3 regions of the Pseudomonas sp. S3_C06 genome follow, and region 2 is predicted to be linked to each of the others. Evidence: riboswitches for the same ligand, from Rfam matches in the RefSeq annotation. Region 2 holds a riboswitch; each other region holds the start of a gene.
What was found. A riboswitch is a leader RNA that binds a small molecule or an ion and turns the genes downstream of it on or off. The one in region 2 is predicted to bind cobalamin.
Positions count from the first base shown of each region.

Region 1 (10,712 bases), 810 kb from region 2:
ACGCAGTGTGCGGCCCGACGGCGTAATCCGGGGCAATGGCCTTGGTCACCAGATCCGGGTTTTGCGGCGTAACGCGGACATCGACATGTTGGCCGTAGTAGCTGAACGGCCAGCCATAGAAACCACCGTCCTTCACAGAGGTGATGTAGTCCGGCACCAGATCACTGCCGATCTCGTCACGTTCATTCACTGCCGTCCACAGCGCGCCACTGGTGGGTTCCCAGGCCAGGCCATTGGGGTTGCGGATGCCCGAGGCAAAGATCCGGTGATTGCCGGTCGCCCGATCAACTTCCCAGATCGCGGCGCGACCTTCTTCCTTATCCAGACCATTTTCGCCGACGTTGCTATTCGAGCCGACCGTGACGTACAACTTGCTGCCGTCCTTGCTGGCGATGACGTTTTTGGTCCAGTGGTGATTCAGCGTGCCGCCAGGCAAATCGACAACCTTGATTGGCTGCGACTTGATCTCGGTCGCGCCCGGTTCGTAGTTAAAGCGCAGCAGGCGATCGGTATCGGCGACGTACAGATCGTTGCCGACCAGCGTCATACCGAAAGGTGAGTTGAGGTTTTGCAGGAACACTGTGCGCGTCTCAGCGACGCCATCGTGGTCGGCGTCACGCAGCAAGGTGATGCGGTTTGGGCTGGGCACGCCAGCGCCGGCCTTGCCCATGACCTTCTTCATGACCCAGCCGCGAATCCCGCTGCTGTCATCCGGTTTTGGCGGAGCATTGGTTTCCGCCACCAGCACATCGCCGTTGGGCAGCACATACAACCAGCGCGGATGATCGAGGCCTTCGGCGAACGCTGCCACCTGGGTGCCAGCCGCCGCTGTCGGTTTGCCGCCCTCGGGCCAGCCGATCGCCGGGGCGATGTTCACCGTCGGGATCAGGGTCTTGTTCGGTTCGGGCAGCTTCGGCGACGGGCCGGTGCCGTCGGAGACTTGCAGGCTGGAGGTCTCACCGCAGGCGGCGAGCCCTCCGGCGAAGGCGATGACAAAAACGAGCTGGGGCTTGCGCATTGCTGATCTTCCCTATGAATGCATTCCTAATCATAGAGGAGGGCGCAAGCCCGATGGTTCAACTGCTCAGCTGCGGGCTTCCTTGAACAGCACGGCGATGCCCGGGTGATAGTTGCCCGCTTCGCTGCGCAACTTGCGGTAGGCGTAAGGGAAATACCAGGCGACCGCGCAGGTGTGTTCCTTTTGCAGATCGTCGACCATGTCCTGCAGCTCTTCGGGGCTGGCGCTGTGCTGGGGTTTTTGCGGCGCGATAAACAGGCAGCCGAGCTTGAGATCGCTGGCGTAGCTGATGCGTTTGGCGTCGTTGGTGATATCGAGCAGGGCTTGGGTCAGATTCAGGTTGGTGACCTTCGGCCAGCGCTGAGTGGCCTGGATAAAGGCGCGGTCTTCGGCGCCGGCCAGAAACAGATCGGCGCGAGCGTTGCGCTCGCCTTCTTCGTTCTGCTTGCGCGTGGGAGTTTCGTTCAAGGTCACCAGCTCAGCCATCCAGGCCGCCGCCGAGAGCAGTCCGAGATTGGCTTTCTCGTCATGCCAGTAAGGGGTATCGCTGTCGCCGCGCACGGCGTTGTAACGGTCGATACAGTCAAACCAGCGTTCGAGCACCGGGCGCAGGAATTCCAGGCGCGGGTTGCTGATGATCATGCCTTGCATCGTCATCATCCTTTATTGTTGTGGTGGGCTTTTCGGGAAAAGCATGGCTCTTTGATATCATTTGTATCAGTGTGGCACAAGATTGGCGGCAGATAATTGATCGGCGGCAGTTATTCGCCCGATGGCCGCCTCTTTAATTGACGCTCCACCCCCAACCCTCTAACCTTCGCGGCTTGTTTCAGGTGCTCTGTGACCTGCGTCGACAGAGTGAAACAGGGAAGCCGGTGAGGGTTGTCTTCGCACGAAGAACTACCACGATCCCGGCGCTGCCCCCGCAACGGTAAATGAGTGAAAGCTGCGCCTTGAGCCACTGCCTCGAAAGAAGCGGGAAGGCGCGCAGTCAGGCCAACGCCGCTCATGAGCCCGGAGACCGGCCTGATCCATCCAGCGGCATCACGGTGGGCGATGCCAGGCTTTTTGCCGTCTATTCTTGTGCCTGCCCGCCGTTATCCAGCCTCAACGGAGAGCTCCCCCATGACTGATTCCCCCGAGCGCGACGAACGCCATCTGGCCCGTATGCAGCGCAAAAAAGCCGTGATCGACGAACGCATTGCCAACTCGCCCGACGAGTGCGGTCTGGTGCTGGTGCTGACCGGCAATGGCAAAGGCAAAAGCAGCTCGGCGTTCGGCATGCTCGCCCGCGCCATGGGCCACGGCATGCAGTGCGGTGTGGTGCAGTTCATCAAGGGCCGCAACAGCACCGGCGAAGAGCTGTTTTTCCGCCGCTTCCCCGAGCAAGTTCGCTTCCACGTGATGGGCGAAGGCTTCACCTGGGAAACCCAGGATCGTCAGCGCGACATCGCCGCTGCCGAAGCCGCGTGGGCCGTGTCCCGTGAACTGCTGCGCGATCCGTCGATCGGTCTGGTGGTGCTCGACGAATTGAACATCGCCCTCAAACACGGCTACCTCGATCTCGATCAGGTGCTCAGCGATTTGCAGGCGCGTCCGCCGATGCAGCACGTGATCGTTACCGGTCGCGCGGCCAAGCCGGAAATGATCGAGATGGGCGATACGGTCACCGAAATGGGCATGCTCAAACACGCCTTCCAGGCCGGCATCAAAGCGCAGAAAGGCGTCGAACTTTGAATCAACCACGTCACTGCCCGGCGGTGCTCATCGCCGCGCCGGCTTCCGGTCAGGGCAAGACCACCGTCACCGCCGCGCTCGCCCGTTTGCATCGCAATCAGGGGCGCAAAGTGCGCGTGTTCAAATGCGGCCCGGACTTCCTTGATCCGATGATTCTCGAGCGCGCCAGCGGTGCGCCGGTGTATCAATTGGACATGTGGATGGTTGGCGAGCAGGAGAGTCGTCGTCTGTTGTGGGAAGCCGCTGCCGAGGCGGATCTGATTCTGATCGAGGGCGTGATGGGCCTGTTCGATGGCACGCCGTCCAGTGCCGATCTGGCGCGGCACTTCGGTGTACCGGTGCTTGGCGTGATTGATGGGACGGCCATGGCGCAGACCTTTGGTGCGTTGGCTCTAGGTTTAGCGAAGTATCAGCCGGATCTGCCGTTTGCCGGTGTGCTCGCCAATCGCGTCGGCACCTTGCGCCATGCGCAGTTGCTCGAAGGCAGCCTCACGGAGGGGCTGCGCTGGTACGGCGCGTTGTCCCGCGAAACAGGCATCGAACTGCCGAGCCGGCATCTCGGCCTGGTGCAGGCCAGCGAACTGAATGACCTCGATGTGCGTCTCGACGCCGCTGCCGACGCTCTCGCCAGCAGCTGTGAGGTAGCGCTGCCACCGGCGGTTGAGTTCGCCGCGCCTGACATCATCGCTGTCGAGCCGCTGCTGAAGAATGTACGAATCGCCGTCGCCCGTGATGAAGCGTTTGCCTTCACCTATGGCGCGAGTCTGGATCTGCTGCGGGCGATGGGTGCTGAGTTGAGTTTCTTCTCGCCGATCCGCGACACGCAATTACCTGAAGCGGACAGCGTGTATCTGCCCGGTGGTTATCCGGAGTTGCATCACGTTGCGCTGGCGCAGAACACCGCGATGGTTGAAGCGATTCGTGCGCATCATTCAGCGGGTAAACCGTTGCTCGCTGAATGTGGCGGGATGCTGTATCTGCTCGATTCGCTGACGGACGTTGAAGGCACTCGCGCCGAATTGGTTGGGCTGCTCAAAGGCGACGCGGTGATGCAGAAGCGTCTGGCGGCGTTGGCGTTGCAAGCGGTGGATCTGCCGGAAGGTTCGCTGCGTGGGCACACTTATCATCATTCCCTGACGACTACCGAACTGGCGCCGATTGCACGGGGTTTGAGCCCGAATGGTGGACGTGGGGCCGAGGCGGTTTATCGGGAAGGGCGGATGACGGCCTCTTATGTGCACTTCTATTTTCCGTCGAATCCTGTGGCTGTCGCAGCATTGTTTGCACCGTCCCTTGAGGACGCTATCGCGAGCAGGCTCACTCCTACAGTGGGCGATGTCGTGCCTGACGAAATGCAATCCCCTGTGGGAGCGAGCCTGCTCGCGAAAGGGCCATGACCGACAACACATTCTCCGAAGCCGAACGCGAAGCGGTTTATCGAGCCATCGCCGAACGCCGCGACATGCGCCACTTCACTGGCGGCACGGTCGAGCCGGATCTGCTGCGCCGACTCTTGGAAGCCGCCCACCAGGCCCCAAGCGTCGGCCTGATGCAGCCCTGGCGTTTCATCCGTATCAGCGACCGAGCCCTGCGCGGGCAGATCCAGAACCTCGTGGAAGAAGAACGCGTCCGCACCGCAGAAGCCCTCGGCGAGCGCAGTGACGAGTTCATGAAACTCAAAGTCGAAGGCATCCATGACTGCGCCGAGGTGTTGGTTGCCGCATTGATGGACGATCGCGAAAAACACATCTTCGGTCGCCGCACGCTGCCGGAAATGGACATGGCCTCGCTGTCCTGCGCAATCCAGAATCTGTGGCTGGCCTCGCGCGCCGAAGGTCTGGGCATGGGTTGGGTTTCACTGTTCGAGCCTCAGGCACTGGCTGATCTTTTGAAGTTGCCCGAAGGCGCAAAACCTCTGGCGGTTTTATGTCTGGGCCCGGTCAAGGAGTTCTATCCGGCGCCGATGCTGGTACTCGAAGGGTGGGCGCAGGCGCGGCCGCTCAATGAGTTGCTGTATGAAAATTATTGGGGAGTGAGTCAATGAGTGTGGCGTTGTTGAGTGTCGCCGCAGTGGCGCTGGATGCGCTGTTGGGTGAACCGAAACGCTGGCATCCGCTGGTGGCGTTCGGCAATTTCGCCGGGCGCATCGAGCAACGATTCAACGCCGGTGGCCGGGGCTGGCGCAGCCATGGCGTCACTGCGTGGGTGATCGCCGTGCTGCCGCTGACCTTGCTTGCTACCGCATTTTCCTGGGCGCCGTACGTGGGCTGGGTCGTCGAAATTCTCGCGTTGTATTGCGCCCTCGGCATGCGCAGCCTCGGTGAGCATGTCGCGCCGGTGGCTGCTGCTTTACGTGCGGATGATCTCGATGAGGCTCGCAAGCGTGTTGGCTACCTAGTCAGCCGCCAGACCGATGAACTCGACAGCACCGCCGTCGCTCGTGCTGCCACTGAGTCGGTGCTGGAAAACGGCAGCGATGCGGTGTTTGCCGCGCTGTTCTGGTTTGTCGTGGCGGGTGCGCCGGGCGTGGTTCTTTATCGCTTGAGCAATACGCTGGATGCGATGTGGGGCTATCGCAACGAACGCTTCGAGCGCTTCGGTTGGGCGGCGGCGAAAATCGACGACGTGTTGAACTACATTCCTGCGCGTCTGGTGGCATTGACCTACGCGCTGCTCGGCAAAACCCGACTCGCGCTGAAGTGCTGGCGCACCCAGGCGCCGCAATGGGACAGCCCCAACGCTGGCCCGGTGATGGCTGCCGGCGCTGGTGCACTGGGCGTGGAATTGGGTGGGCCGGCGATTTACCACGGCGAACTTCACGACCGTCCTCAGCTTGGCGAGGGCGCAGCGGCTGACGCAGATTCCATTGATCGTGGCTGGCAATTGGTCCAGCGCGGCGTATGGTTATGGCTGCTGATTCTCTGCGTGGGGGCTGAATTCTATGCTTGAGCACGGTGGCCGGCTGCGCAAGGCGGCACTCGATTACGGCATTGCCGAGGCGGACTGGCTCGACCTGTCCAGCGGCCTCGCGCCGTGGCCGTTCCCGATCCCGGAAATCCCGCTGCGCGCCTGGGCGCGGTTGCCGGAAACCGATGATGGTCTGGAGCAAGCTGCGTGCGATTACTACGGTGCCGCGCAAGTGCTGCCGGTGGCCGGTTCGCAGATGGCTATCCAGTTGCTGCCGCGCTTGCGCCGCGCCGGCAAAGTCGGCGTGTTGTCACCGTGTTATGCCGAACATGCCGAAGCCTGGCGCCGCAGCGGTTACATCGTGCGCGAAGTGCTGGAGCAGGAAGTCGAATTTTTTCTCGACAGCCTCGACGTGCTGGTGGTGGTCAACCCGAACAACCCGACCGGTCTGAGTCTGACCCCGGCACGATTGCTCGACTGGCACGCGCGGCTTGCCCGGCGTGGCGGTTGGCTGGTGGTCGATGAAGCGTTCATGGATAACACGCCGCAACTAAGCCTGGCGCCGCATGCGCATCAAGTCGGGCTGATCGTGTTGCGTTCGTTCGGCAAGTTTTTCGGTCTGGCCGGGGTGCGTCTGGGCTTTGTGCTGGCCGAGCGCAAGTTGCTCAAGCTGCTCGCCGAACAGGTCGGGCCATGGGCGGTGAGTGGGCCGACGCGGGTGCTCGGGCAAGCGTGTCTGCAAGACACCGAAGGGCACACACGCCAACGGATTCGCAGCGATGAGGCCAGTGAGCGGCTGGTGGCGCTGCTTGAACGCTACGGCTTCAAGCCGCAGGGCGGTTGCGCGCTGTTCCAGTGGCTGATCACCGAACACGCCGAGGTGTTGCACGCATTCATGGCCCGTCGCGGCATTCTCCTGCGCATCTTTACCCACAACAGCAGTTTGCGTTTTGGCCTGCCTGCCGACGCGGCTGAAGAGGCGCGTCTCGAACAGGCTTTAAGCGCTTTCGCCAAGGACCACGCATGACCACCCTGATGGTGCAGGGCACCACTTCCGACGCCGGTAAAAGCACACTGGTGACGGCGCTGTGCCGCTGGGCGACCCGCCAAGGTGTCGCGGTCGTCCCGTTCAAGCCGCAGAACATGGCGCTCAACAGCGCGGTGACCGCTGATGGTGGTGAGATCGGCCGTGCGCAGGCGGTGCAGGCGCAAGCGGCGTTTCTTGAGCCGCACACCGACATGAACCCGGTGCTGCTCAAGCCCAACAGCGACACCGGCGCGCAAGTGATCATCCATGGTCGCGCCGTGACTTCGATGAATGCCGTGGCGTATCACGACTACAAAGCCATCGCGATGAAAGCGGTGCTTGCGTCCCACGAGCGGCTCAGCGCTGCGTATCCGCTGGTGATGGTCGAAGGCGCGGGTTCGCCGGCGGAGATCAATCTGCGTGCCGGCGACATCGCCAACATGGGGTTTGCCGAAGCGGTGGATTGCCCGGTGCTGCTGATCGCGGACATCAATCGCGGCGGGGTTTTCGCCCATCTGGTCGGCACCCTGGAGTTGCTCTCGCCAAGCGAACAGGCGCGGGTCAAAGGTTTCATCATCAATCGCTTCCGTGGCGACATCGCCTTGCTGCAACCGGGCCTTGACTGGTTGGAACAGCGTACCGGCAAACCGGTGGTGGGCGTGTTGCCCTACGTGATGGATCTGCATCTGGAAGCCGAGGACGGCATCGATCAGCGCCAGACCGACAAGGCTGAGCAGGTGCTGAAAGTGGTGGTGCCGGTGCTGCCGCGCATCAGCAATCACACCGATTTCGATCCGCTGCGTCTGCATCCGCAAGTTGATCTGCAATTCGTCGGCCCGGGGCAGGCGATTCCGGCAGCTGACCTGATCATTCTGCCGGGCTCGAAAAGCGTGCGCAGCGATCTGGCTTATCTGCGCGCCAATGGCTGGGATACGGCGATCTCTCGGCACTTGCGTTACGGCGGCAAAGTGCTGGGGATCTGCGGCGGTCTGCAGATGCTCGGCGAGCAGGTGCATGACCCGCTCGGCCTCGAAGGCGCGCCCGGCACGAGTGCCGGTTTGGGCTTGCTGGCGTTCGAAACCACACTTGAAGCCGAGAAGCAGTTGCGCAATGTGCGTGGACGGCTGGCGCTGGAAGATGCCGACGTCAGCGGCTATGAAATTCATGCCGGCGTAACCAGCGGATCGGCGCTGGAGAATGCGGCGGTGCATCTGGATGACGGCCGTTGCGACGGTGCACAGAGTACCGATGGGCAGGTGTTCGGCACGTATCTGCATGGGCTGTTCGAATCGCCGGCGGCGAGTGCGGCGTTGTTGCGCTGGGCCGGGTTGAGCGATGTGCAGGCGGTGGATTACCACGGCTTGCGCGAACGCGATATCGAACGGCTGGCGGATCTGGTGGAGAAGTATCTGGATACGGATCTATTGCGTCGACTCTGTGGGATTTGAGTTGCCTGGGCTGGCCTCTTCGCGAGCAGGCTCGCTCCCACAGTGAATGCGGTTAGCCATACATTTTGAGTACAACTCATAACCCTGTGGGAGCGAGCCTGCTCGCGAAAGCGGCGGCTGCCTCACTTGAATTTTCCTGGATGAACCCATGCTCCAACTGATCCTCGGCGGCGCCCGCTCCGGCAAAAGTCGCTTGGCGGAAAAACTCGCCAGCGATAGCGGCCTCGCTGTGACCTACATCGCCACCAGCCAACCGCTGGACGGTGAAATGAGCGACCGCGTCGCCCACCACCGCGCGCGCCGTCCCGCCGAATGGGCGCTCATCGAAGAGCCGCTGGAGCTGGCCCGCGTCCTGCGTGAATCCGCCAGCGCCGAGCGTTGCTTGCTGGTCGATTGCCTGACCCTGTGGCTGACCAATCTGCTGATGCTCGATGACGCCGAACGCCTCGCCGCCGAGCGCGAAGCCTTGCTCGAATGCCTGGCGTCTTTGCCGGGTGAAATCATTTTTGTCAGCAACGAGACCGGAATGGGTGTCGTGCCGCTGGGCGAATTGACTCGCCGCTACGTCGATGAAGCCGGTTGGCTGCATCAAGCTTTGGCCGAGCGCTGTCAGCGTGTTGTCCTGACCGTTGCCGGCCTGCCCCTGACTCTGAAAGGACCTGCGTTATGACTCAAACCTGGTGGCTGAACCCGTGCAAACCGGTCGATCTCTACGTCGTTGAGCAAGCGACGGCGCGACAGCAGCAATTGACCAAACCGGCCGGTTCCCTCGGTCGACTGGAATCGGTCGCGGTGCAACTGGCCGGCCTGCAAAGCCAGGTCAAACCGACACTCTCGCAAGTGTGGATCGCGATTTTTGCCGGTGATCACGGCGTGGTCGCGGAGGGTGTTTCGGCGTTCCCGCAGGAAGTCACCGGGCAGATGCTGCTCAACTTTGTCAGCGGCGGTGCGGCGATCAGTGTGTTGGCGCGGCAGCTCGGCGCGCAGCTGGAAGTGGTCGATCTGGGCACCGTGAATCCAGCGCTGAACCTGCCGGGTGTGCGTCATTTGAACATTGGCGCGGGCACGGCGAACTTCGCTCAGGGCGCGGCAATGACTCAGGCCCAGGGCGAACTCGCGTTGCAGGCCGGTCGCGACAGTCTGCTGCGAGCAAAAGCGGCGGGCGCGCAGCTGTTCATCGGTGGCGAAATGGGCATTGGCAACACCACCGCGGCGAGCGCATTGGCCTGTGCCTTGCTCGATTGCCCGGTGGCGCATCTGACCGGCCCCGGCACCGGGCTGAATGCCGAAGGCGTCAGCCATAAAGCACAAGTGATCGAACGCGCACTGACATTGCACGCCGCACAGCGTGGCGATGCGTTGCAGACCCTGTGCAATCTCGGCGGTTTTGAAATCGCCGCACTGGTCGGTGCCTATCTGGCAGCGGCTCAAGAAGGCGTTGCGGTGCTGGTCGACGGTTTTATCTGCACGGTCGCGGCGCTGGTCGCGGTGCGTTTGAATCCGGCCTGTCGCGAGTGGCTGTTGTTCGGCCATCGCGGTGCCGAGCCGGGCCATCGTCATGTTCTGGAAACCCTGCAGGCCGAGCCGTTGCTGGAACTCGGTTTGCGTCTGGGCGAGGGCAGTGGCGCTGCCCTGGCGGTGCCTCTGTTGCGCTTGGCTTGTGATCTGCACGGGCAGATGGCGACATTCGCCGAAGCAGCGGTAGCGGATCGTCCGGCATGACCCTGCAACTGGATCTGCTGCGCCACGGTGAGACTGAACTTGGCGGTGGTTTGCGCGGCAGCCTCGACGATGCGCTGACGGAAAAGGGCTGGACGCAAATGCGTGCAGCCGTGGTCGAGGGCGGGCCGTGGGATCGGATCGTCAGTTCGCCGTTGCAACGTTGCGCGCGGTTTGCCGCAGAGCTGGGTGAGCAACTGAACCTGTCAGTGCATCTGGACAAGGATCTGCAGGAACTGCATTTCGGTGCGTGGGAAGGGCAGAGCGCGGCAGCGTTGATGGAGACCGATGCTGAAGCGCTGGGGTTGTTCTGGGCCGATCCGTATTCGTTTACGCCGCCGCAGGGTGAACCGCTCAGCGAGTTTTCTTCTCGAGTGCTGGCGGCCGTTGCGCGCCTGCACAGTGCTTACGCCGGTGAGCGGGTGTTGCTGATCAGTCATGGCGGCGTGATGCGTTTGTTGCTGGCGCAAGCGCGCGGGTTGCCGCGCGAACAACTGCTCAATGTCGAGGTCGCTCACGGCGCGTTGTTTGCGCTGACGGTCGAAACTGATGGTTCGCTCAAGGAAGGTCACTGACATGTTGCCGCTGTGGATCGCCCTGCAATTTCTCAGCAGCCTGCCGATTCGTTTGCCGGGGATGCCCGAACCGGAACAGCTTGGGCGGTCGCTGCTGTTTTATCCGCTGGTTGGGCTGCTGTTTGGCGTGATCCTGTGGGCGTTGAATCTGGCGTTGGCGGGCGCGCCGTTGTTGTTGCATGCGGCGCTGTTGCTGACGGTGTGGGTGTTGCTCAGTGGCGCGTTGCATCTCGATGGCCTGGCCGACAGCGCCGACGCCTGGCTCGGCGGTTTTGGTGATC
Region 1 is NZ_CP162747.1:5,787,172-5,797,883, forward strand. Features, by position in the region: gene AB4N44_RS25770 (PQQ-dependent sugar dehydrogenase) at 1-1,018, opposite strand, end outside; gene AB4N44_RS25775 (hypothetical protein) at 1,085-1,669, opposite strand; cobalamin riboswitch at 1,833-2,062, shown strand; gene cobO (cob(I)yrinic acid a,c-diamide adenosyltransferase) at 2,144-2,755, shown strand; gene AB4N44_RS25785 (cobyrinate a,c-diamide synthase) at 2,752-4,152, shown strand; gene bluB (5,6-dimethylbenzimidazole synthase) at 4,149-4,799, shown strand; gene cbiB (adenosylcobinamide-phosphate synthase CbiB) at 4,796-5,704, shown strand; gene cobD (threonine-phosphate decarboxylase CobD) at 5,697-6,689, shown strand; gene AB4N44_RS25805 (cobyric acid synthase) at 6,686-8,137, shown strand; gene cobU (bifunctional adenosylcobinamide kinase/adenosylcobinamide-phosphate guanylyltransferase) at 8,286-8,807, shown strand; gene cobT (nicotinate-nucleotide--dimethylbenzimidazole phosphoribosyltransferase) at 8,804-9,859, shown strand; gene cobC (alpha-ribazole phosphatase family protein) at 9,856-10,431, shown strand; gene AB4N44_RS25825 (adenosylcobinamide-GDP ribazoletransferase) at 10,433-10,712, shown strand, end outside.
Region 1: another riboswitch for cobalamin. It lies ahead of cobO (cob(I)yrinic acid a,c-diamide adenosyltransferase); the one in region 2 lies ahead of AB4N44_RS29395 (ABC transporter substrate-binding protein).

Region 2 (10,712 bases):
GATGGTCTGGCGCAAGGCGCTTGATCCGGAATTGAAGAAAAAAGTCGCCGACGCACTGGCTTCGATCAATGACGTGCCGTGGGGTGATCAGGGCGTGCTCAATGGTTTCCAGCCGACCACCGACGCGTCGTATGACGTGGTGCGCGAAACCGCCAAGGTGCTCGATCTCGATTTGCGGAGCATGAAATGATCAGCATCCGCCAACTGACCAAACACTACGGCAGCAACCCGGTATTGCGCGGCATCGACCTTGAAGTCGCTGCGGGCGAATTCGTCGTGGTGCTCGGTCAATCAGGCGCCGGTAAATCGACCTTGCTGCGTTGCATCAATCGTCTGGCGCAGGCCGACAGCGGCACGCTGAGCGTGGCCGGCATCGACGCCCTCTCCTGCCCTGACACCAGCGTTTTGCGCCGTGAAGTGGCGATGATTTTTCAGCACCACAACGTCGTGCCACGCCTGAGTGTGCTGAAGAACGTGCTGACCGGTCGCCTCGGTTCCGTCGGTACCCTCGCCTCGATTCTGCAACTGTTCCGCCGTGACGATGTGGCGCTGGCAATGCAATGCCTGGAGCGCGTCGAACTGGCGCACAAGGCCGGCGAACGCACCGATTCATTGTCCGGCGGGCAGAAGCAGCGCGTCGGCATCGCCCGCGCCTTGGCGCAACGACCGCAGGTGATTCTGGCCGATGAACCGATCGCCAGCCTCGACCCGAAAACCGCGCGACTGGTGTTGCAGTATCTGCGCGATGCCACTCGCGAGCTGGGCATCACCGTGCTGTGCAACCTGCATCAGGTCGAATACGCCCGCGAGTTTGGCGACCGCGTGGTCGGCCTCGCTCACGGCAGCCTGGTGTTCGATGGCAAAGCGTCGAGCATGACCGAAGCGGATCTGGCGCGAATCTATCCGGGGCAACCCACAGAGTTCTCCGCTGACATCCCGACGCCCACCCTGTCCTACCGCGCTGCCTCGAGGGCCTGAACATGCAATCGCAAAACTACCAGTGGGTCGGCGATCGTCCCCGTGGCCCACGCAGTTGGCTGACCACCGGCGCCGTCGTCCTGATCGTGCTGTGGACGCTGAACTGGAGCGCTCAGGGCGCGCAGCTCAGCCTTGGTGAACTGGCAGCGGGATTGCCGCAGATCGGTGATTTCCTTTCGCGCACCTTCCCACCGGATCTGAGCATTCTTCCGCGTCTGCTCGCGCCAGCGGTGGAAACCTTGCAGATCGCCATTTGGGGCACCCTGCTCGGCGTGTTGCTGGCGATTCCGCTATCCTTCCTCGCCGCGCGCAATCTGAGCCGCAATCGCTGGGTGTTTCACGCCACCCGTCAGGCGCTGAATTTCACCCGTAGCATCAACGAACTGATCCTCGCGCTGATCTTCGTCTCGGCGGTCGGGCTCGGGCCGTTCCCCGGTGTATTGGCGCTGGCGCTGCATGGCCTGGGCATGCTCGGCAAGTTCTTCGCCGAGAGCATCGAAGAGATCGACCAAGGCCCGATTGAAGCGCTGCAAGCGACCGGTGCGCGGCCGTTGCAGGTGATCGTGTTTGGCGTCCTGCCACAGGTCATCACGGCGTGGATTGCCGTGATTCTCTATCGCTTCGAGGTCAATCTGCGCTCGGCCACGGTGCTGGGAATGGTCGGCGCCGGCGGCCTGGGTTTCGAACTGGTGAGCAGCCTGAAGTTGTTCAAATACCAGGAAACCGCGACTTGCATCATCGTCATTACCTTCATGGTGATCGTCGCCGACGCCATCTCCAGTCGCCTGCGCGCGGCGATCCAGAGCGGTTCGGCACACTGACGTCGAGCGGCTATCGGCTGAGCCGATTCAAACCTGCGAATTATCGATTTGAGCCGTTGTCGACGGGCGCTGAGTATGGCGCCACACGACAACAACAATAAGGATCCACCATGACTGCCCGCTTCCAGAACCCCGTCGATACCCGTTTCGGCTGGGGCAGCCTGCAAGACCTCGCTGCCATTACCGACCAGCAAACCGTGGCCCTCGTCACCTTCCCTGAGGCCCGTAGCCTGGGGCTGGTCGATCGCCTGCAAGCCTTGCTCGGTGAGCGGCTGGTCTACGTGTTCGAAGACGTTCAGCCCAACCCCGACGTCGCCCATCTGCGCAACACCTACGAGCATTTCTGGCAGCACGCCGCTGCTTGCGACGTGGTGCTCGCGGTCGGTGGCGGCAGCGCCATCGATACCGCCAAGGCGTTGATCGTCGGCACCGAATCCGGCCGTTTCGATGAACTGTTGAGCCTGCTGTCGATCGGCAAACCGTTCACCCCGGCCCGTTGCAAACAACTGATCGCCGCACCAACCACCGCCGGCACCGGCAGCGAAGTCACCCCGTGGGCGACGATCTGGGACAGCGCCAGCCAGAAGAAATATTCGCTGCACCTGGACTGCACCTGGCCACGGGTGGCGATCATTGACCCGCAACTGATGCTCACCGTACCGGCCGGCGTGACCGTTTCCACCGGTCTCGATGCGCTGTCCCATGCGTTGGAGGCGATCTGGAACGTGAACGCCAATCCGGTCTCCGACACCTTCGCCATTTCTGCGATTGAAGACATTCTCGAATGCTTGCCGCGTCTGCAAAAAGATCTGTCGAGCCAAGAGTTGCGCACGCGCATGGCACTGGCCGCACTCAAGGCCGGGCTGGCGTTTTCCAACACCAAAACCGCGCTGGCGCATTCGATTTCCTATGAGATGACCTTACGCCATGGTTTGCCCCACGGCATCGCCTGCTCTTTCACCCTGCCGTTAGTGCTCGGCCTGGCCTGGGGTCATGACGCAACGCGTGACCGCATCCTGCAACGGGTATTCGGCGAAGATCTGCTCACTGCGCAACAGCAATTGCGCGAGTTCCTGCACAGCCTCGGGGTAAAGACCGAGTTTGCCGATTACGGCGTCTCGGCCAAGGATGCCGAAGACATCATCCACCTCGCGATGCAGGGCGCGCGCGGCAAGAACTTCATCGGTTCACAAGCCGCCTGACCTCGCCCGCAACCTGAACGACCCAAGCACAGCCGGCGGCGTACAACGCCGCGGTGATTTCCTGCCGCACCGAAAAAGAGTGCACCCGCCGACGACAACCGACGGGAACCGACAACAATAAGGAAAAGATCATGAATCGTGCCGAAACAATGCCTGGTCTCGCCGTCCGTTCTGCCTCGTTCCGGGTCGCGCAGTGGCGCATGCTGCTGGCGGCGATGTTCTGTTACCTGTTTTTCTACACCGGGCGGCAGACCTTCGGTTTTGCCATTCCGGGCATTCAGGCTGAATTTGGCTTGAGCAAGGAAACCCTCGGCTGGGCCTCTGCGGCGATGCTCTGGGCCTACGCCATTGGCCAGGCCATCAACGGCAACCTCGCCGACAAGTTCGGTGGCCGGCGGATCATGACGCTGGGTGCGGTGTTGTCCTGCGGTGCCAACTGGGTGACCAGTTTCGCCAGCGGTTTCACCAGCCTGATTCTGCCGTGGGGCGTCAACGGCTACTTTCAGGCCTTGGGCTGGGCGCCGGGCGGTCGGTTGATTGCCAATTGGTGGGCGGCGGGCGAGCGCGGCAAGGTCTATGGCTTCTACACTTTCGCCGCCGGTTGCGCGTCGATTCTGTCGTACGTCACCTCTATCGTTGTGCTTGAAGTGCTGCAACTGGAATGGCGCTGGATCTTCCGTTTGCCGGTGCTGCTAATGCTCGCCGGCGGGATCATTTTCTATCTGGTTGCCCGCGAACGGCCGCAGGATATGGGTTTCGAACCGGTGGGCGATACCGGTGTGGCCAACGCTGACGACAAGCATCAGGAAGCCGCGCAGGGCGAAGTCGAGTCCTCGGCCCAACGCTACAAAGCCGTGCTGAAAAATCCCCGGCTGCTGATCGCCGCGCTGTCACTGGGTTTTCAGAACGCTGCACGCTACGGCTTGATCGTCTGGGTGCCGGTGCACTTTCTCGGCGCTGACTGGAAAAGTGGTGACGGCATGATCGATCCGAAATGGATCACTGTCGCCCTCCCCGTCGGCATGGCGGTCGGTGCACTGAGCAACGGCTGGGTGTCGGACAAACTGTTCGGCTCCAAGCGGTATCTGGCGATCATGCTCTACATGTTCCTCGGCGCCGCCACCAGCCTGTGGATGTGGAGCCTGCCGCCACACAGCATCATCGGCCTGGTCGCGTTGTTCCTTTGCGGCTTCTTCGTCTACGGCCCAGCGTCGAGTTTCTGGGCGCTGTGCCCGGATCTGGTCGGTGCCAAACGCGCCGGTACGGCGACCGGGATCATGAACTTTTCCTCCTACCTGTTCGCCGGATTGGCCGAGCCACTGATCGGGCGTCTGCTTGACACCACGGCAAATACGTCTCTGATCTTCATAGTGGTCACCAGCGCCTGCCTGTGCAGTGCGGCAGTGGCCTTGTTCATCCGACGCTGACGGGGCTTGCATGTACCAGTATCACAAGTGGTTGCGTTCGTTTCATGCGGTGGCCAAGACCGGCAGCTTCACCCTCGCGGCGGAGTACCTCTGCGTCGGTCAGCCGACCGTCAGCGAGCAGGTCAACGCGCTGGAGAAAACCTTCTCGGTCGAGCTGTTCCATCGCCGTGGACGCTACATCGAGATGAGCGCCGCCGGGCACAAGCTCTACGCGATCACTCAAGGTCTGTTCGGCCAGGAAGATGAAGCGGTGCAACTGCTGCAGAGCTTCAAGCAACGCAAAAACGGCATGCTGCGCCTCGGCGCGGTGTCGCCGCCGATCGCGATGAACCTGACCTACGAGCTGATGCAGCGACATCCGGACATTGAACTGGAAACCTCGTTTTCCTCGGAAAAGGACACCCTGGCGCGGCTGTTCAACTTCGACATCGACGTGGCGATTCTGGCGCTGTCGGAATTCGATGAGCGCTTCCACACGCGGCTGTATCACCGCTATCCGATCATTGCCGTGGTGCGCGATGACCATCCGTGGGCCAGCCAGTCGCAGGTTCACATCAACGAAATCAGCCGAGAAAAATGGGTGATGCGCGAGCAAAGTGCGCGCACCCGCCAACTGGTGGAAGAAAGCTGCAAGCGCCTCGATATCGAGCTCAATTGCGTCATGCAACTCAACAGCCGCGAAGCCATCGTGCACGCCATCGTCAAGGGCATCGGCATCGGGTTTGTCTCGGCCGTCGAGTACGCCGAAACACCCGGCACCACGCCGATCACCTTTGTCGACCACCCGTTCTTTATCGAATACCACCTGTGCTGCCTCGGCATCCGCAGGAACCGGCCAGTGATTGCCGAACTGTTTGATGCGAATCCACCGCTGACCTGATCAGCACTGCCCCTTGAACCGCCTACCTCATTACCGAGGGACGGCCCACGCTTACCTGAAAACGGAGATTGACCATGCAGTACCAACAACCGACTCACCTGCAAGCCGCGATCCTTGACTGGGCCGGCACCGTTGTCGATTTCGGCTCGTTTGCGCCGACGCAGATTTTTGTCGAGGCCTTTGCCGAGTTCGGCGTTGCCGTGTCGCTGGAAGAAGCGCGCGGGCCGATGGGCATGGGCAAGTGGGATCACATCCGCACGCTGTGCAACTTGCCACAGATTGCCGAGCGTTATCGTGCAGCATTCGACCGCGTGCCGAGCGATGACGATGTGACGGCGATCTACGAGCGCTTCATGCCGTTGCAAATCGAGAAAATCGCCCTGCATTCGGCGCTGATTCCGGGCGCGCTCGAGGCGATTGCCGCGTTGCGCGACAAGGGCTTGAAAATCGGTTCGTGCTCCGGTTATCCGGCGGTGGTGATGGCCAAGGTCGTCGAACTGGCGCGGGAAAATGGCTACGTCGCTGACCATGTCGTCGCCACCGATGAAGTGCCGAATGGCCGCCCGCATCCGGCGCAGGCACTGGCTAACGTGATTGCCTTGGGCATCGATGATGTGGCCGCGTGCGTCAAGGTTGATGACACCTGGCCCGGAATTCTTGAAGGGCGTAGCGCGGGGATGTGGACGGTGGCGTTGACCTGTTCCGGCAACGCGCTGGGCCTGAGCTATGAGCAATACAAGGCATTGCCGTCGGATCGACTGGCGGAAGAACGTGCGCGGATCGGCAAGATGTTCGCCCCCTCGCGCCCGCATTATCTGATCGACACCATCGCCGAGTTGCCCGAGGTAATCGAAGACATCAATGCGCGTCTGGCCCGGGGCGAAACCCCGCAAGCCTGCTGAGTAGCCCCTACCCCTGATCGTTCCCACGCTCTGCGTGGGAATGCAGCCCGTGACGCTCCGCGTCACTGGACGCGGAGCGTCCCTAGAGGCATTACCACGCGGAGCGTGGGAACGATCAGTTCGCGGCATTGCCAAATCGCAGGCAAAAAAAAGCTGCCAAAACTGGCAGCAAAAACTTTAAGAACACGCGATGTATTGGCCTCAGCATAGACGCCGGATAATGACAGTGTCATGACAGCCGCACATTCATTCGACCGCCCCGCCCCCCGTCATCAGGATGTCATCAAGATCACGGCAGAATCCTCGCAAACCGTCTTGAGCCTCGCGACGGATGCATTGCAAGGATTCCCATGAAAGACGACGCCTCGCTGTTTGCCGCCATCGACCTGGGTTCGAACGCCTTTCGCCTGATGATCGGCCAGTCAGTGCGCAGTCGAAAGGGCTTGCAGATTCAGGAAGTGAAAACCCTGCGTGAACCCGTGCGTCTCGCCGAAGGTTTTGATGGTGGTGCGCTGGATGCGTTGGCACTGGATCGCGGCTGGCAGGCATTGGCGCGGTTCGGCAAGAAGCTGCGCGGTTTCGAGGCCGGCCGGGTTCGCGCGGTGGCGACCAGCGCAGTGCGCGAGGCCGACAATGCGCAACTGTTTCTGGCCAGTGCCGAGCGGCATCTGGGCTTTCCCATCGACGTCATTTGCGGCCATGAAGAGGCGCGGCTGGTCTACGCCGGCGTGACCCACGCCTTGCCAAGCGCTGAAGACCTGCGCCTGGTGGTCGATATCGGCGGCGGTTCCACCGAGCTGATCCTCGGCCAAGGCTCACAACCATTGCTCACCGAAAGCATCGCCATCGGCAGTGGCACCTTGAGCACGCGCTTCTTTCGCGGCGGTGACGTGTCCGCCGGTGCCCTACAGGAGGCCGAACGCTTTGCCATCCTGCAGTTTGAAAAGGTTGCCCGACGCTATCGCGCTCAGGGCTGGCAGCAAACCATCGGTTCGTCCGGCACCGCGCGCATGCTGGCCAAAGTGCTCAAGGCCAATCGCCTCAACGACTACGGTCAGGACGGTATCACCTACGGCGGACTGCTGCGCCTGTCGTTGCTTCTGCTGAAGGTGAACAACGTGCAACAGCTCAAGCTCGCCGGCCTGCAAGCGCATCGCCAAAGCATTCTGCCCGGCGGTCTGGTGTTGATGCTGGCGGCGTTCAAGGTGTTCGGCATCGCGCAAATGCTGCCCTCCGAACCGGGCCTGCGTTTAGGCGTGTTGCACGGTTTGATGAGCCAGCACTAATCCTCGTCACGGCAGATTCGTCTCCCCTTCAGCGGCTCGATCGACTACCATGCCGCCGCCGGTTCCCGAACGGGACTAACAGGGAATCCGAGGTGCTTGCTCAGCACTGATCGGAACTGCCCCCGCAACTGTAGATGCCGAGCCTGCTCCACGACTGCCACTGGGTGAATCCCGGGAAGGCCGGAGCCAGGCGATGACGCATCAGTCAGGAGACCTGCCGGCACAGTGATTACTAACCGGCGGGGTGTCCGGGAAGGACATCGTGCCGTGCGCGTCTTCGTTGGCTGCCCGGCCTTGCGCTGTTTTCCTGACTGCGTTCGATGGTGTGTTTCCAATCCGTACTCTCCCGCTCCCGTACGGTTCCCCTGGAGACTGCCCCATGCTGCTGCCCCGCGTTGCCACCCTGATCACCGGCCTGAGCTTTGGCGCCATGGCGCATGCGGCACCGACGGTCTATCCGCTGACGGTCGAAAACTGCGGCAGCACCCTGACCTTCCAGCACGCACCGACGCGCACCGTGACCATCGGCCAGGCCGGCACGGAAATGCTCTACGCCATGGGCCTGGGCGACAAAGTCGTCGGCACCTCGTTGTGGTTCAACAATGTGCTGGCCAAATACAAAGCCCAGGACGACAAGATCGAGCGTTTGGCTGACAACGAGCCAAGTTTCGAATCGGTGATCGGCAAGCGCCCGGAACTGGTCGCCGTGGAGCTGGAATGGATGGTCGGCCCGCAAGGCGCGGTCGGCACTCGCGAGCAATTTCATGAACTGAAGATTCCGACCTACCTGCTGCCTTCCGATTGCGAAGCCAAGGACAACCTCGTCGGCGCCGATGGCACGCGACTGGCGCCGTTTCGCATCGAGACGATTTACAAAAGCGTGAGCCAACTGGCGCAGATCTTCGATGTTCAGGAGCGTGGCCAGCAGCTCAACGACGAGCTCAAAGCCAGCCTCGCCAAATCGATTGCCACAGCCCAAGGCAAACAGCTGAAGGATGCCAGCGCGCTGGTCTGGTTTTCCAGCGCACAAATGGACATCGAGCCGTTCGTGGCCGGGCACAAAGGCGTTCCCGATTTCATGCTCAGCACCCTCGGCGTGCGTAACGTGGTGGCGTCCGATGAAGAGTGGCCAACGGTCGGCTGGGAAACCATCGCCAAGGCTAATCCAACCTTTCTCGTCATCGCGCGCATGGACCGTCGACGCTTCCCCGCCGACGACTATGAAAAGAAACTCGCCTTCCTGCGCACTGACCCGGTGACGCGCAACATGGACGCGGTGAAGCACAACCGCATCATCATTCTTGACGCCATGGCCATGCAGGCGAGCCTGCGCATGTTCGATGGCATCGAGCAATTGGCCACGGCCATCAACGGCAATGACCTGTCGCAATGAGTGCCAGTCTGATCCGTACGCTGCTGGCCTTGGTGACACTGTTGATTGCAGTGGTCGCTGGTGTGGCCATCGGCGAAACCTCGATTGAACCGGGCGTGGTCGTGCAAGTGCTGGCGAACAAATTGTGGGGCGCCGGGTACGCGCTGGATCCTATCGACGAAGGCATCGTCTGGAACTACCGCCTGACCCGCGCACTGGTCGCGGCTGCATGCGGTGCCGGTCTGGCGACGTGCGGGGTGATTTTGCAGTCGCTGTTGCGCAACCCGCTGGCCGATCCTTATCTGCTGGGGATTTCTGCCGGCGCCTCGACCGGGGCGGTGATGGTGGCGTTACTCGGTGTTGGCGCCGGGATCATCTCGTTGTCAGTCGGCGCATTTGCCGGCGCAGTCACGGCGTTCGTGCTGGTGATTGTACTGGCGCGAGTCAGCGGTTCGGCCAGCGGCACCGGGCAGATCATTCTTGCCGGGATCGCCGGCTCGCAGCTGTTCAACGCGCTCACGGCGTTTTTGATCACCCGCTCGGCCAGCTCTGAACAGGCGCGCGGCATCATGTTCTGGCTGTTGGGCAATCTCGGCGGCGTGCGCTGGCCTTCGGTGTGGCTGGCGGTGCCGGTGGCCGTGTTGGGGTTGGTTGTGTGTCTGTGGCATCGGCGGGCGCTGGATGCGTTTACCTTTGGTGCGGATTCGGCGGCATCCCTCGGCATTCCGGTGCGACGTGTGCAGATTCTGCTGATTGGCTGCGCGGCACTGGTGACGGCGGTGATGGTGTCGATTGTCGGTTCGATCGGTTTTGTCGGGTTGGTGATTCCCCACGCCGCGCGGCTGTTGCTCGGCACCGGGCATGCGCGCTTGTTGCCGGCCAGTGCGTTGGGCGGCGCAGTGTTTCTGATTGCCGCTGATGTGCTGTCGCGCACGTTGATCAAGGGCCAGGTGATTCCGGTCGGGGTGATTACCGCGCTGGTCGGCGCGCCGGTGTTTGCCTTGATTCTGGTAGGCCGCAGGTCCGCTCGATGAATAGTGTTTTGAGTTGTTCTGGTCTGAGCTTCAGAGTGCGCGGCGCCGAGTTGCTCAGCGGTGTCAGCCTTGAAGTTCAGCGCGGCGAAACCCTCGGCATCGTCGGGCCGAATGGATCCGGCAAATCCACCCTGCTCAAACTGCTGGCCGGGCTGCGTGAACCGAGCGCTGGCGAGGTGCTGCTCGAAGGTCAGCACCTGGGCAAAATGGCCCGGCGCAGCATTGCGCAAAAGCTTGCGGTGGTCGAGCAACAGGCCGACACCGACGACGGCATTCGCGTGTTCGATGCGGTGGCGCTGGGGCGTACGCCTTGGCTGTCGGCGCTGCAACCGTGGTCCGCGGCCGACGACGCCATTGTTCAGCAGGCGCTGACCGACGTCGACGCGATGCACCTGCGCACCCGTCTCTGGCGCAGCCTGTCCGGTGGTGAGCGACAACGGGTACACATCGCTCGGGCCCTGGCGCAGCGACCGCAAATCCTGTTGCTGGACGAACCGGCCAACCACCTCGACATTCAGCATCAGCTGACCATTCTCAACGTGGTGCAGGCGTTGCCGGTGACCACGCTGATCGCCTTGCATGATCTTAATCAGGCGTTGAAATGCGATCGTCTGGCGGTGCTGGAGCGCGGGCGACTGGTGGCGCTGGGCGCGCCGCTGGAAGTGCTGACACCGCAGCGGTTACAAGACACTTTCGGGGTCAGGGCGCACTATCTGACAGATCCGTTTGATGGGGCGCAGATTCTCAGATTTCACTCATGACGTTGTGCATGTGCGTGGTCTGCCACACCGGGTCAGCGTCGACGTCAAT
Region 2 is NZ_CP162747.1:6,596,928-6,607,639, reverse strand. Features, by position in the region: gene phnD (phosphonate ABC transporter substrate-binding protein) at 1-190, shown strand, start outside; gene phnC (phosphonate ABC transporter ATP-binding protein) at 187-978, shown strand; gene phnE (phosphonate ABC transporter, permease protein PhnE) at 981-1,799, shown strand; gene psrA (iron-containing alcohol dehydrogenase PsrA) at 1,910-3,001, shown strand; gene AB4N44_RS29415 (MFS transporter) at 3,133-4,428, shown strand; gene AB4N44_RS29410 (LysR substrate-binding domain-containing protein) at 4,439-5,308, shown strand; gene phnX (phosphonoacetaldehyde hydrolase) at 5,383-6,210, shown strand; gene AB4N44_RS29400 (Ppx/GppA phosphatase family protein) at 6,561-7,496, shown strand; cobalamin riboswitch at 7,539-7,732, shown strand; gene AB4N44_RS29395 (ABC transporter substrate-binding protein) at 7,876-8,889, shown strand; gene AB4N44_RS29390 (FecCD family ABC transporter permease) at 8,898-9,902, shown strand; partial or broken gene AB4N44_RS29385 (ABC transporter ATP-binding protein) at 9,995-10,663, shown strand; gene AB4N44_RS29380 (GNAT family N-acetyltransferase) at 10,647-10,712, opposite strand, start outside.

Region 3 (10,712 bases), 190 kb from region 2:
GCGAGTTGCTTTTGCAAGGTACGCCGACCTGAATTATCGAGTTGACTTCGATTCTGAACAGCACACAAATCGGCTCCCTTTCCCCCTCGCCCCCTTGGGGGAGAGGGCTGGGGTGAGGGGGTGACTTTCCTGAGGACGCTACATATCTTCCTCTATATCCAGCAGCAGATTTTCCAGCGCCTCTTTATAAGCCCCCGGCTCCTGCCACATCCCCCGCTGTTGCGCCTCAAGCATGCGTTCGGTCATATCCCGCAGCGCATGCGGATTATGCTCGCGAACAAATTCCCGAGTCGCCGGATCGAGCAAATAAGCATCCGCCAACAACGCGTACTGGTGGTCATCGATCAACTGCGTGGTGGCATCGAACGCAAACAGGTTATCAACCGTCGCCGCCATTTCAAACGCACCTTTATAGCCGTGCCGCTTGACCCCGTCGATCCATTTCGGATTAGCCGCCCGCGAGCGAATCACCCGGTTCAGCTCTTCTTTCAAGGTGCGAATCTTCGGCAGATCCGGCTGGCTGTGATCGCCGTGATAACTGGCCGCCGCTTCGCCGCGCAGGGTTTCCACGGCGGCGAGCATGCCGCCCTGGAACTGGTAATAGTCGTTGGAATCGAGCAAGTCGTGCTCGCGATTGTCCTGATTTTGCAACACCGCTTGCACCTGACTCAGGCGCTGCACGAATTGTTCACGGGCGGCGGTGCCTTCGTCGGAACCGCCGTAAGCGTAGGCGCCCCAATTCAGATAAACCTCGGCCAGATCGTCGCGGCTCTGCCACAAACGCCCGTCGATAGCGCCCTGCACGCCCGCACCGTAGGCACCGGGCTTGGCCCCGAAGATTCGCCAACCGGCCTGACGCCGCGCCGTTTCGTCATCAAGACCCGATTGCAGCAAAGACTCACGCTCGGCGCGCACTTTAGCCGCCAGCGGATTGAGATCGTCCGGCTCATCCAGTGCCGCCACTGCTTGCACAGCAGCGTCGAACAGGCGGATCAGGTTGGCAAAGGCATCGCGGAAGAATCCGGAGACTCGCAGGGTGACATCAACGCGCGGGCGGTCGAGCAGGCTCAGCGGCAGAATCTCGAAATCATCGACACGCTGACTGCCAGTGGCCCACACCGGGCGCACGCCCATCAGCGCCATGGCCTGGGCGATGTCGTCGCCGCCGGTGCGCATGGTCGCGGTGCCCCACACCGATAATCCGAGCTGACGCAGGTGATCGCCGTGGTCCTGCAGGTGACGCTCGAGAATCAACGTCGCCGACTGGAAACCGATGCGCCATGCGGTGGTGGTCGGCAGATTGCGTACGTCGACCGAGTAGAAATTGCGTCCGGTCGGCAGCACGTCGAGGCGACCACGGCTGGGCGCGCCGCTCGGGCCGGCGGGGACGAAACGACCGCTGAGGGCGTCGAGCAGGCCGCGCATTTCAGCGGGGCCGCAGGCGTCCAGGCGTGGGGCGACGACTTCGCGCAGATTGTCGATGATTGCGCCGACTTCAGCCCAACGCGGTCCTTGTAGGAGTGAGCCTGCTCGCGATGGCGGTGTGTCAGGCAAATCTGTATCGAATGACACTCCGCTATCGCGAACAGGCTCACTCCTACAAGGGGATTGCAGCGTCTGGAAAATCAGTTCAGTGGCAAACAGTTCGAGGCGTTCGCGGGTGTCGCCGGCGGTGCGCCAGACTTCGTCGCTTTGCTCTTGCAGCTCTGCGGGACGCGGGCCGGTCCATGGATCGGCCAACGCACAGTCGAGCGGATCGAAACCAAGTTCGAATGCTTTGGCCAGTGCGCGCAGCAGGCTCGACTGCGCGCCCTTCCCGTCTCCGCGCGGAATACGCAACAACGCCAACAACGTATCAATGCGCAATCGCCCGCTCGGTGACTCGCCGAAAATGTGCAAGCCATCGCGAATCTGCGATTCCTTCAAATCACACAAATAGGTATCGAGACGCGGCAACCAGATCGCCGCGTCGGCGTCGCTGTCCATCCCGGCGTCGAGTTGCAGTTCGCGGTCGATCTGCGTGTCCCGCACCAGTTGCAGAATGTCGCGCTGCAACTCGCGGGCGCGACGCGGATCGAGCAACTGCGCTTCGTAATATTCGTCGGCCAGCAGCTCCAGATTGCGCAACGGCCCATAGGTTTCGGCGCGGGTCAGCGGCGGCATCAGGTGGTCGATGATCACCGCTTGCGTACGCCGCTTGGCCTGGGCGCCCTCGCCCGGGTCATTGACGATAAACGGATAGATGTTCGGCAGCGGCCCGAGCACTGCGTCCGGCCAGCAGTTTTCCGAAAGGCCAACGCCTTTGCCCGGCAGCCATTCGAGGTTGCCGTGCTTGCCGACGTGAATCACGCCGTGGGCGCCGTAGGTGTTGCGCAACCAGAAATAGAACGCCAGATAACCGTGCGGCGGCACCAGATCGGGATCGTGATAGACCGCGCTCGGATCGACCTGATAACCGCGCGCCGGCTGAATGCCGACGAAGGTCAGGCCGAAGCGCAGACCAGCAATCATCATCCGCCCGTCGCGGCACATCGGATCGTTTTGCGGCGGGCCCCAGCGTTCGACAACGGCGGCGCGATTGGCCTCGGGCAGCGCATTGAACATCGTCAGGTACGCGTCCATCGCCAGGCTTTGCTGGCACGGGCGCAGATCAATCGTGTCGAGATCGTTGCTGACGCCGCCGAGCAATTGCTGGATCAACTCGGTGCCGCTGCCCGGCAGTTCAGCGGTGAGCGGATAACCCTCAGCCTGCAACGCGCGCAGGATATTCAGCGCCGCTGCGGGCGTGTCGAGGCCGACGCCGTTGCCGATGCGTCCGTCGCGGGTCGGGTAATTGGCGAGAATCAGCGCAATGCGTTTTTCGCCATTCGGCACCCGTGCCAGAGCAATCCAGCGCCGCGCCAGTTCCGCGACAAAATCCATGCGCTCAGGCTGCGCGCGGTAGCAGACCACATCGGACTGGCTGCGCTCACTGCGCCAGGCCAGATCCTTGAAACTGATCGGCCGACTGATGATGCGCCCGTCGAGTTCCGGCAAGGCAATGTGCATCGCCAGATCCCGTGGCCCCAGACCTTGCTCACTGTCACGCCAGCCGGGCTCGTTGTCCTGCGCGCAGATCGCCTGGATCACCGGAATATTGCGGCGAAACGGCCGCAGATGCGGCGCTTCAGGGCTGGACTGAGCGAATCCAGTGGTGTTGAGAATCACCCCCGCCTCGACTTCATCCAGCCAATCCTCGACCACCGCCAGGCAGCCGGGTTCTTTCAGACTGGCCAGCGCGATCGGCAGCGGATTCAACCCCGCTGCCTGCAAGCGCTGGCAGAAAACATCGATGAACGCGGTGTTCGCCGCTTGCAGGTGCGAGCGGTAAAACAGCACCGCCGCCACCGGGTTTTCCGGCAGCCATTCGGCTTGCCAGTCACTCAGTGCGGCGCTGGTTTTGTTCGGGTGGTAAATCGCCGTGCGCGGCAGGGTTTGCGGTTCTTCCCAGGCGTAATCGCGGGCGAGCCAACGGCTGGCCAGACAGCGGAAGAAATCCAGCGCGTTGCCCAGACCGCCCTGACGCAAAAACTGCCAGAGCCGGTCGCGATCTTCTGCATTGACGGTGCTCAAGTCGCTGAGCTCCGGATCGGGACGGTCATCGCCCGGTACCAGAATCACCTGCACGCCACGTTCGGCTAGCTCGACCAAGCGCTCGACGCCATAACGCCAATAGGCAATGCCGCCGTGCAGCGAGATCAGAATGACCTTGGCGTGACGCAGCACTTCGTCGACATACAGATCGACCGAAGCGTGATTCTGCACCTGCATCGGATTGGCCAGACGCAGGCTCGGATAATCTTCCGGCAACTGCTGCGCGGCTTCGGCGAGCAGCGCCAGGCTGGAGTCGCCGCTGCACAGGATCACCAGCTCGGCGGGGGTTTGGCCAAGGTCGGCAATGTTGTCATCCGAGACGAAACCGCCGGGCTGAGTCCTGAGCAGGTGCATGGTTTAAACGCTGAGCGCAGCGCGCAGTTGCGCTTCGAGTTGGGCGGCGTCGAGTTCCTGACCGATCAGCACCAGACGCGTGACGCGCGCTTCCTCGGCACCCCACTGACGGTCGAAATGCTTGTCGAAACGCGTGCCCACGCCCTGGATCAGCAAACGCATTGGCTTGTTCGGAATGGCCGCAAAGCCCTTCACGCGCAAGATGCCGTGCTTGACCACCAGTTGCGTCAGGGCGTCGAGCAGTAGGCTTTCATCAGCTTGCGGAAGTTCGATGGAGATCGAATCGAAGGCGTCGTGATCGTGGTCATCGTGGTCGTCATCGCCTTCACCGTGGTGGTGATCATGGTGGCTGTGGCGGCTGTCGATGTGTTCTTCGGAACCGGCGCCGAGGCCGATCAACACGTCCAGTGGCAGACGGCCGTTGCTGGCTTCGATGATTTTGACGGCGGGCGGCAATTCTTCGGCGACTTCTGCGCGAACGCGAGCGAGGTCTTCCGGGCTGGTCTGATCGGCCTTGTTGAGGATGACGAGGTCGGCGCTGGCCAGTTGGTCGGCGAACAGTTCGTGCAGCGGCGATTCGTGATCGAGGTTCGGGTCGAGTTTGCGCTGCGCATCGACTTGATCCGGGAACGCGGCGAAGGTGCCAGCGGCTACGGCCGGGCTGTCGACCACGGTGATCACCGCGTCAACGGTGCAGGCGCTGCGGATTTCCGGCCACTGGAAGGCTTGCACCAGCGGTTTTGGCAGGGCCAGGCCCGAGGTTTCGATGAGGATGTGATCGAGGTCACCGCGACGCGCGACCAGTTCACGCATCACCGGAAAAAATTCTTCCTGAACGGTGCAGCACAGACAGCCGTTGGCCAGTTCGTAGACGCGGCCGGTGGCTTCTTCTTCGGTGCAGCCGATGGTGCATTGCTTGAGGATTTCACCGTCGATGCCCAGCTCGCCGAACTCATTGACGATCACCGCGATGCGACGGCCTTGGGCGTTATCGAGCATGTGCCGCAGCAGCGTGGTTTTGCCCGAGCCGAGGAAGCCGGTGACGATGGTGACGGGGAGTTTGGCCAGTGTTTTCATCGGTATGCCCTTTGGCAAGCGGCGGGCATACGGGACGAGAACCGGCCACGCGCGTGCGCGCCGGAAGCGTTCGCCACCGGATCACCCCGCCCGGTTGTAGTGAGAATCTGTGACGAGGCAGGTCTCCTGGCTGACGGTGTTCAGGCATTGGGCCTGGCGTTGGCTGCGCCTTCCCGCTGGCTCATGGGTTGAGCTGGCAGTGGCGTGGCAGCGAACATCACCGTTCACAGTTGCGGGGGCAGCCGCGGCATTGACCGCGTTCCCTTCTTAGCTTCGGCAACGGCCGAAGAACCTCGAAAGCGCAAGGCTACGCATGGTGTGGTTTTGGGTCAATGCTTTGGGGGTTTTGGATTGGGGGCATATCCGTTGCTGCGGGTGCTGCTTCTGGCGGTTTCGCTCTTACAGCGAGTCCCTTTTTCAAACGCCAAAAAGGAACCAAAAGGCTTTGCCCCGGCGTACGGCACTTCGCTGAGGCTCAGTGTTCCCTCGCTACGGTGTCCATCCGGGGGCATCGCCTACGGTTTGCTTCGCTGCACCTCCTCTCGATGTGTGCGGCTTCGCCGCACGGCGCTACGCGCCTACCCCCGGATGAACACCTTCGCTCGGCCTGCCGAAGGGGCAAAAGATCAAAAGCCAAAGCCAAAGCCAAAGCCAAAGCAGGATCAAAAACCAGATCAAGAGCCCCTCACCCTAGCCCTCTCCCCAAGGGAGAGGGGACTGACCGAGGTGTTTGGGAGAGCTACGCCGACGTGCGATACCGAGTTGAACTCAAGCTTTGAAAAGCCCAAAAATCGGCCCCCTCTCCCTCGGGAGAGGGCTGGGGTGAGGGGAAGCACCACCACAAATCCAAAGCCGACCACGCCCCGCTCTTCACCACTCAATAGGCCGAGTGTCAGCTCGCCTGCTCTTGATCTTGATCCACGGGCGACGTCGGAAGGCTGAGTGGAGGGATTGATCCGGGCGTGGGAGCGTAGCGACCGTTTGGCGCAGCCAAACACAGCGAGAGGAGGTGCAGCGAAGCAAACCGTAGGCGCTGCGCCCGGATCGATCCCGGAGCGAAGGAACCCCGAGCCCCAGCGAGCGGGCCGCACGTAGGAGCAAGCCTTTTTGGTTACTTTTTCGGCGTCTGGAAAAAGTGACCCGCCGTAAGGGCGGAACCCTAATCAGCCACACCCGCAGCAACGGATATACACCCAAAAATTGACCAAAACCCCACCCCCATGCTCTCCTACACAACTTGTTACGGGTGCCCTTCACAGGGTGAAACGGGAAACCGGTGAATCATGTGCTTTACTCAGAGCCATGTCAGTCCGGTGCTGCCCCCGCAACGGTAAGCGAGCGAAGCGTCAAAACCACTGTGTCTGTACGGCATGGGAAGGTGACGCTTGCAGGTCGGCATGACGCCAACCCCTCGTGAGCCCGGAGACCGGCCCGCAACACACAGCCCGCACCTTGTGCGTCGCTGAACATAACAAACCCGCGGTGGGCGGGCGCTGTTCGAACCTCTGCGAGCCCGACCCGCAGGGGTTTTCATGCGCTCGATTCACCCACTGACATTCCAGAGGGAAGCGCCATGTCGATCATCAGCAGCACCGGCAGCAACACGGACAAAATCGCCAGCACCACCACCCTGAGCCAACGCCTGGCCGCCGCGATCTTCGCGTCGATCCTCGGCGCCAGCCTGGTCTACTTTGCCGGTTTCTCGCACATCGAAGCGGTGCACAACGCCGCCCACGATACCCGCCACAGCGCCGCGTTCCCGTGCCACTGAGACCTGTCGACATGATCAAGCGTATTGCGCAAACCGCAGGTTTCACCGGTCTGCTGGCCGCCCTGCTCCTCACCCTGCTGCAAAGCTTCTGGGTGTCGCCACTGATTCTTCAGGCCGAGACGTTCGAGAAAGCCGAACCGGTTGCAGAAGTTCACGAACACGCCGCCGGCACCGCTGCGCACACCCACGACGCCGAAGCCTGGGAGCCGGAAGACGGCTGGCAGCGCGTGGTCTCGACCACGGGCGGCAATCTGGTCGTTGCCGTCGGTTTCGCCCTGATGCTCGCGGGCCTGTACACCCTGCGCGCGCCGACCAAAACCTCGCAAGGCTTGCTCTGGGGCCTGGCCGGTTACGCGACATTCGTACTGGCACCGACGATGGGCCTGCCACCTGAATTGCCGGGCACTGCCGCTGCTGATCTGGCCTCACGCCAGATGTGGTGGATCGGCACCGCCGCTTCGACCGCTGTCGGCCTGTCGTTGATTGCGTTCAGCCGTCACTGGCTGATGAAAATCCTCGGCGTGGCCATCCTTGCTGTGCCGCATGTAATCGGCGCACCCCAGCCGCAAGTGCATTCGATGCTCGCTCCCGAGGCATTGGAAGCTCAGTTCAAAATCGCTTCGCAGTTGACCAACGTGGTGTTCTGGCTGGCCCTCGGCCTGATCAGCGCCTGGTTGTTCCGCCGCAAAAGCGATGGCCAATACCACGCATGACCGATGACAGCGCAGCGCCGACCTTCGTGATCGGCCTGGGCTGCCAGCGCGGCTGCCCGGCCAGTACGCTGCGCGCGTTACTTGATCAGGCGTTACAGGCTCATCGGATTGAGCTGCAAGCAGTCAAGGCCTTGGCCAGTATCGACCTGAAGCGTGATGAGCCCGGTCTCCAGGAACTCGCCGCACAGCTGGCGCTGCCGTTGCTGTACTTCAGCAGCGCAGAACTGGCCAGTTATCAGGAACGACTCAGCCACCGTTCCGAGATCGCTTACGAACGTACCGGTTGCTATGGCGTCGCCGAAAGCGCCGCGCTGGCCCTTGCCGAACAGCTGATTCAGGCACCGGCAAAACTGCTGATTTCCCGGCAAAAATACGCTCAGGCCACCTTCGCATTGGCCGGCGCAGCATAAATTCCCGATAATCCCCGCCACCGATCATGAGCAATCTTCATCTGAAGCGATTGCCGTGCCCCTTTTTCACAGGATTCAACCATGACCGTTTACTTCATCGGCGCTGGCCCCGGCGACCCGGAACTGATCACTGTCAAAGGCCAGCGGCTGATTCGCAGCTGCCCGGTGATCATTTATGCAGGCTCGCTGGTACCGGCGGCGGTGCTGGACGGTCATCAGGCGCAAACCGTGGTCAACAGCGCTGAATTGCATCTGGAACAGATCATCGAATTGATCAAAACCGCGCACGCCAACGGTGATGATGTGGCGCGCGTGCATTCCGGTGATCCGAGCCTGTATGGCGCGATTGGTGAGCAGATTCGCTATCTGCGCGAGCTGAATATTCCATTCGAGATTATTCCGGGAGTGACGGCAACGGCAGCCTGTGCGGCGTTGCTGGGTGCGGAACTGACGTTGCCGGACGTCTCGCAAAGCGTGATTCTGACCCGCTACGCCGACAAGACCGCCATGCCGGCCGGTGAGGAACTGGGCAGTCTGGCGCAGCATGGCGCGACCATGGCGATTCATCTGGGGGTTAACCATCTGCAGAAGATTCTGGTGGAACTGCTGCCGCATTACGGCGCGGACTGCCCGATTGCGGTGATTCACCGGGCGACGTGGCCGGATCAGGATTGGGTGATGGGAACGCTGGCGGATATCGCCGGGAAGGTCGAGGCCAAAGGGTTTCGGCGTACGGCGTTGATTCTGGTGGGTCGCGTTTTGGGGAGTGAGGTGTTTAGCGAGTCATCGCTGTATCGCGCCGGGCATGCGCATCTTTATCGACCTTGAAGGCCCTTTCGCGAGCAGGCTCGCTCCCACATTGGGAATGCGATCAAATGTGGGAGCGAGCTTGCTCGCGAAGGCTTTCTTGAATTTCAGCCATAAAAAAACGGCGCTCACGGGGCGCCGTTTTTCATGTCCGCAGCGAACACCTTAGTAATAGGCGTTTTCTTTCTGCGTGTGGTCGGTCACGTCGCGAACGCCCTTCAGTTCAGGGATTCGCTCAAGCAAGGTGCGCTCGATGCCTTCCTTCAAGGTCACGTCCGCCTGGCCGCAGCCCTGGCAACCGCCACCGAACTGCAGCACGGCAATGCCGTCTTCCACCACATCGATCAGGCTGACCTGACCGCCGTGGCTGGCCAGCCCCGGGTTGATCTCGGTTTGCAGGTAGTAGTTGATGCGCTCGTTGACCGGGCTGTCGGCGTTGACCATCGGGACTTTGGCGTTTGGCGCCTTGATGGTCAGCTGGCCGCCCATGCGGTCGGTGGCGTAGTCGACGACGGCGTCATCGAGAAACGCTTCGCTGAAATGATCGATATAAGCGGTGAAGCTTTTCAGCCCCAGCGCGGTGTCTTCAGGTTTTTCTTCGCCCGGCTTGCAGTAGGCAATGCAGGTTTCGGCGTACTGGGTGCCAGGCTGGGTGATGAAGACGCGGATGCCGATGCCCGGGGTGTTCTGCTTGGAGAGCAGATCAGCCAGGTAATCGTGGGCGGCGTCGGTAATGGTAATAGCGGTCATGGAAACTCCTCGCAGGCTTGGGCGCAGTTTACGCCAATCGTTGCGCCGGACAAAGTCCTAGTATTTTTGTCGGGAAAGATTCTCGTCGGGCTCGTCGTCGATTCGCGCCTTGAGCCAGCGATAGCTGCGTTTTTCCACCCATTCGTAGCTCAACCAGGAGCCGACGCCGATGGCCAGCGCACACACGACAAACATCAAATACGGGTTGATGCCGTAGCGTCGCGCGATAAATCCACCCACCGACAGCACCAGAACGTGCATCAAGTACACCGAATACGAGCAATCGCCGAGCAGCTTGAGCACACGACTGCGCTCGACATAACGCTCAAGCGAGATACACGCCATCACCAGCACCGCACTCGGCACCCCCCAATTGAGCAGCCTCGGCGCCGGTGCCAAATGATAAATCGCCAGCAACGCCACGACGATGGCCGCCAGTGGCAGCCACAGTCCCGCACCGATCCAGCCCCGGCGATAGAGCATGCCGATGCCGATCCCCAGCAGAAACTCATAGACAATGTCCGAACGGTAAAACTCGCTTATCCAGCCAAACCCGGTCCACGCCTGACTCACTGCGAACAGCAATGCCGCGACCACCAGCAGGCGCACCTGCAAGCGGAACAGCAACGCCCAGGCAAACAGCACGTAAAACAGGATTTCGTAATTCAGCGTCCAGCCGACATTCAGCGTCGGATAGAAGCCGTAGCCGCCGGGGTTTTCCGTAGGAATGAACAGCAACGACAACAGCAGATGACCCCAGTCCACCGTTTGATCCGGCAGCAACGGCTGGGCGAACACCACCAGCACCGCCATCAACAGCGTGTACAGCCAATACGCCGGGACGATGCGAAACAGGCGGTACAGCAGAAAGCGCGTCGGCGGCAGCGGTTTGTTTTCGGTCGAGAGGAAAATCACCAGACCGCTGATGACGAAGAAGATATCGACGCCCACCGCGCCCTTGTCGATGAACAGCTGCCCGATGGGCCCACGTGCCTGAAAGTCGAAGAATATCTGCATGAAGTGATGGCAGACCACCGTCCACGCGGCAAGCGCACGCAGGGCTTGCACTGAAATCAACATCACCTGCTCCCGATCACAATTGCAAAAACACCACTTCACCCTGTGGGAGCGAGCCTGCTCGCGAAAGCGACGGTACGTTCAATGTATTCGGTGCCTGACACTCCGCCTTCGCGAGCA
Region 3 is NZ_CP162747.1:97,529-108,240, reverse strand. Features, by position in the region: gene cobN (cobaltochelatase subunit CobN) at 139-3,987, opposite strand; gene cobW (cobalamin biosynthesis protein CobW) at 3,991-5,064, opposite strand; cobalamin riboswitch at 5,164-5,375, opposite strand; cobalamin riboswitch at 6,292-6,513, shown strand; gene AB4N44_RS00375 (CbtB domain-containing protein) at 6,638-6,835, shown strand; gene AB4N44_RS00370 (CbtA family protein) at 6,847-7,548, shown strand; gene AB4N44_RS00365 (cobalamin biosynthesis protein) at 7,545-7,958, shown strand; gene cobM (precorrin-4 C(11)-methyltransferase) at 8,040-8,786, shown strand; gene nfuA (Fe-S biogenesis protein NfuA) at 8,931-9,515, opposite strand; gene AB4N44_RS00350 (acyltransferase family protein) at 9,573-10,595, opposite strand.
Region 3: another riboswitch for cobalamin. It lies ahead of cobW (cobalamin biosynthesis protein CobW); the one in region 2 lies ahead of AB4N44_RS29395 (ABC transporter substrate-binding protein).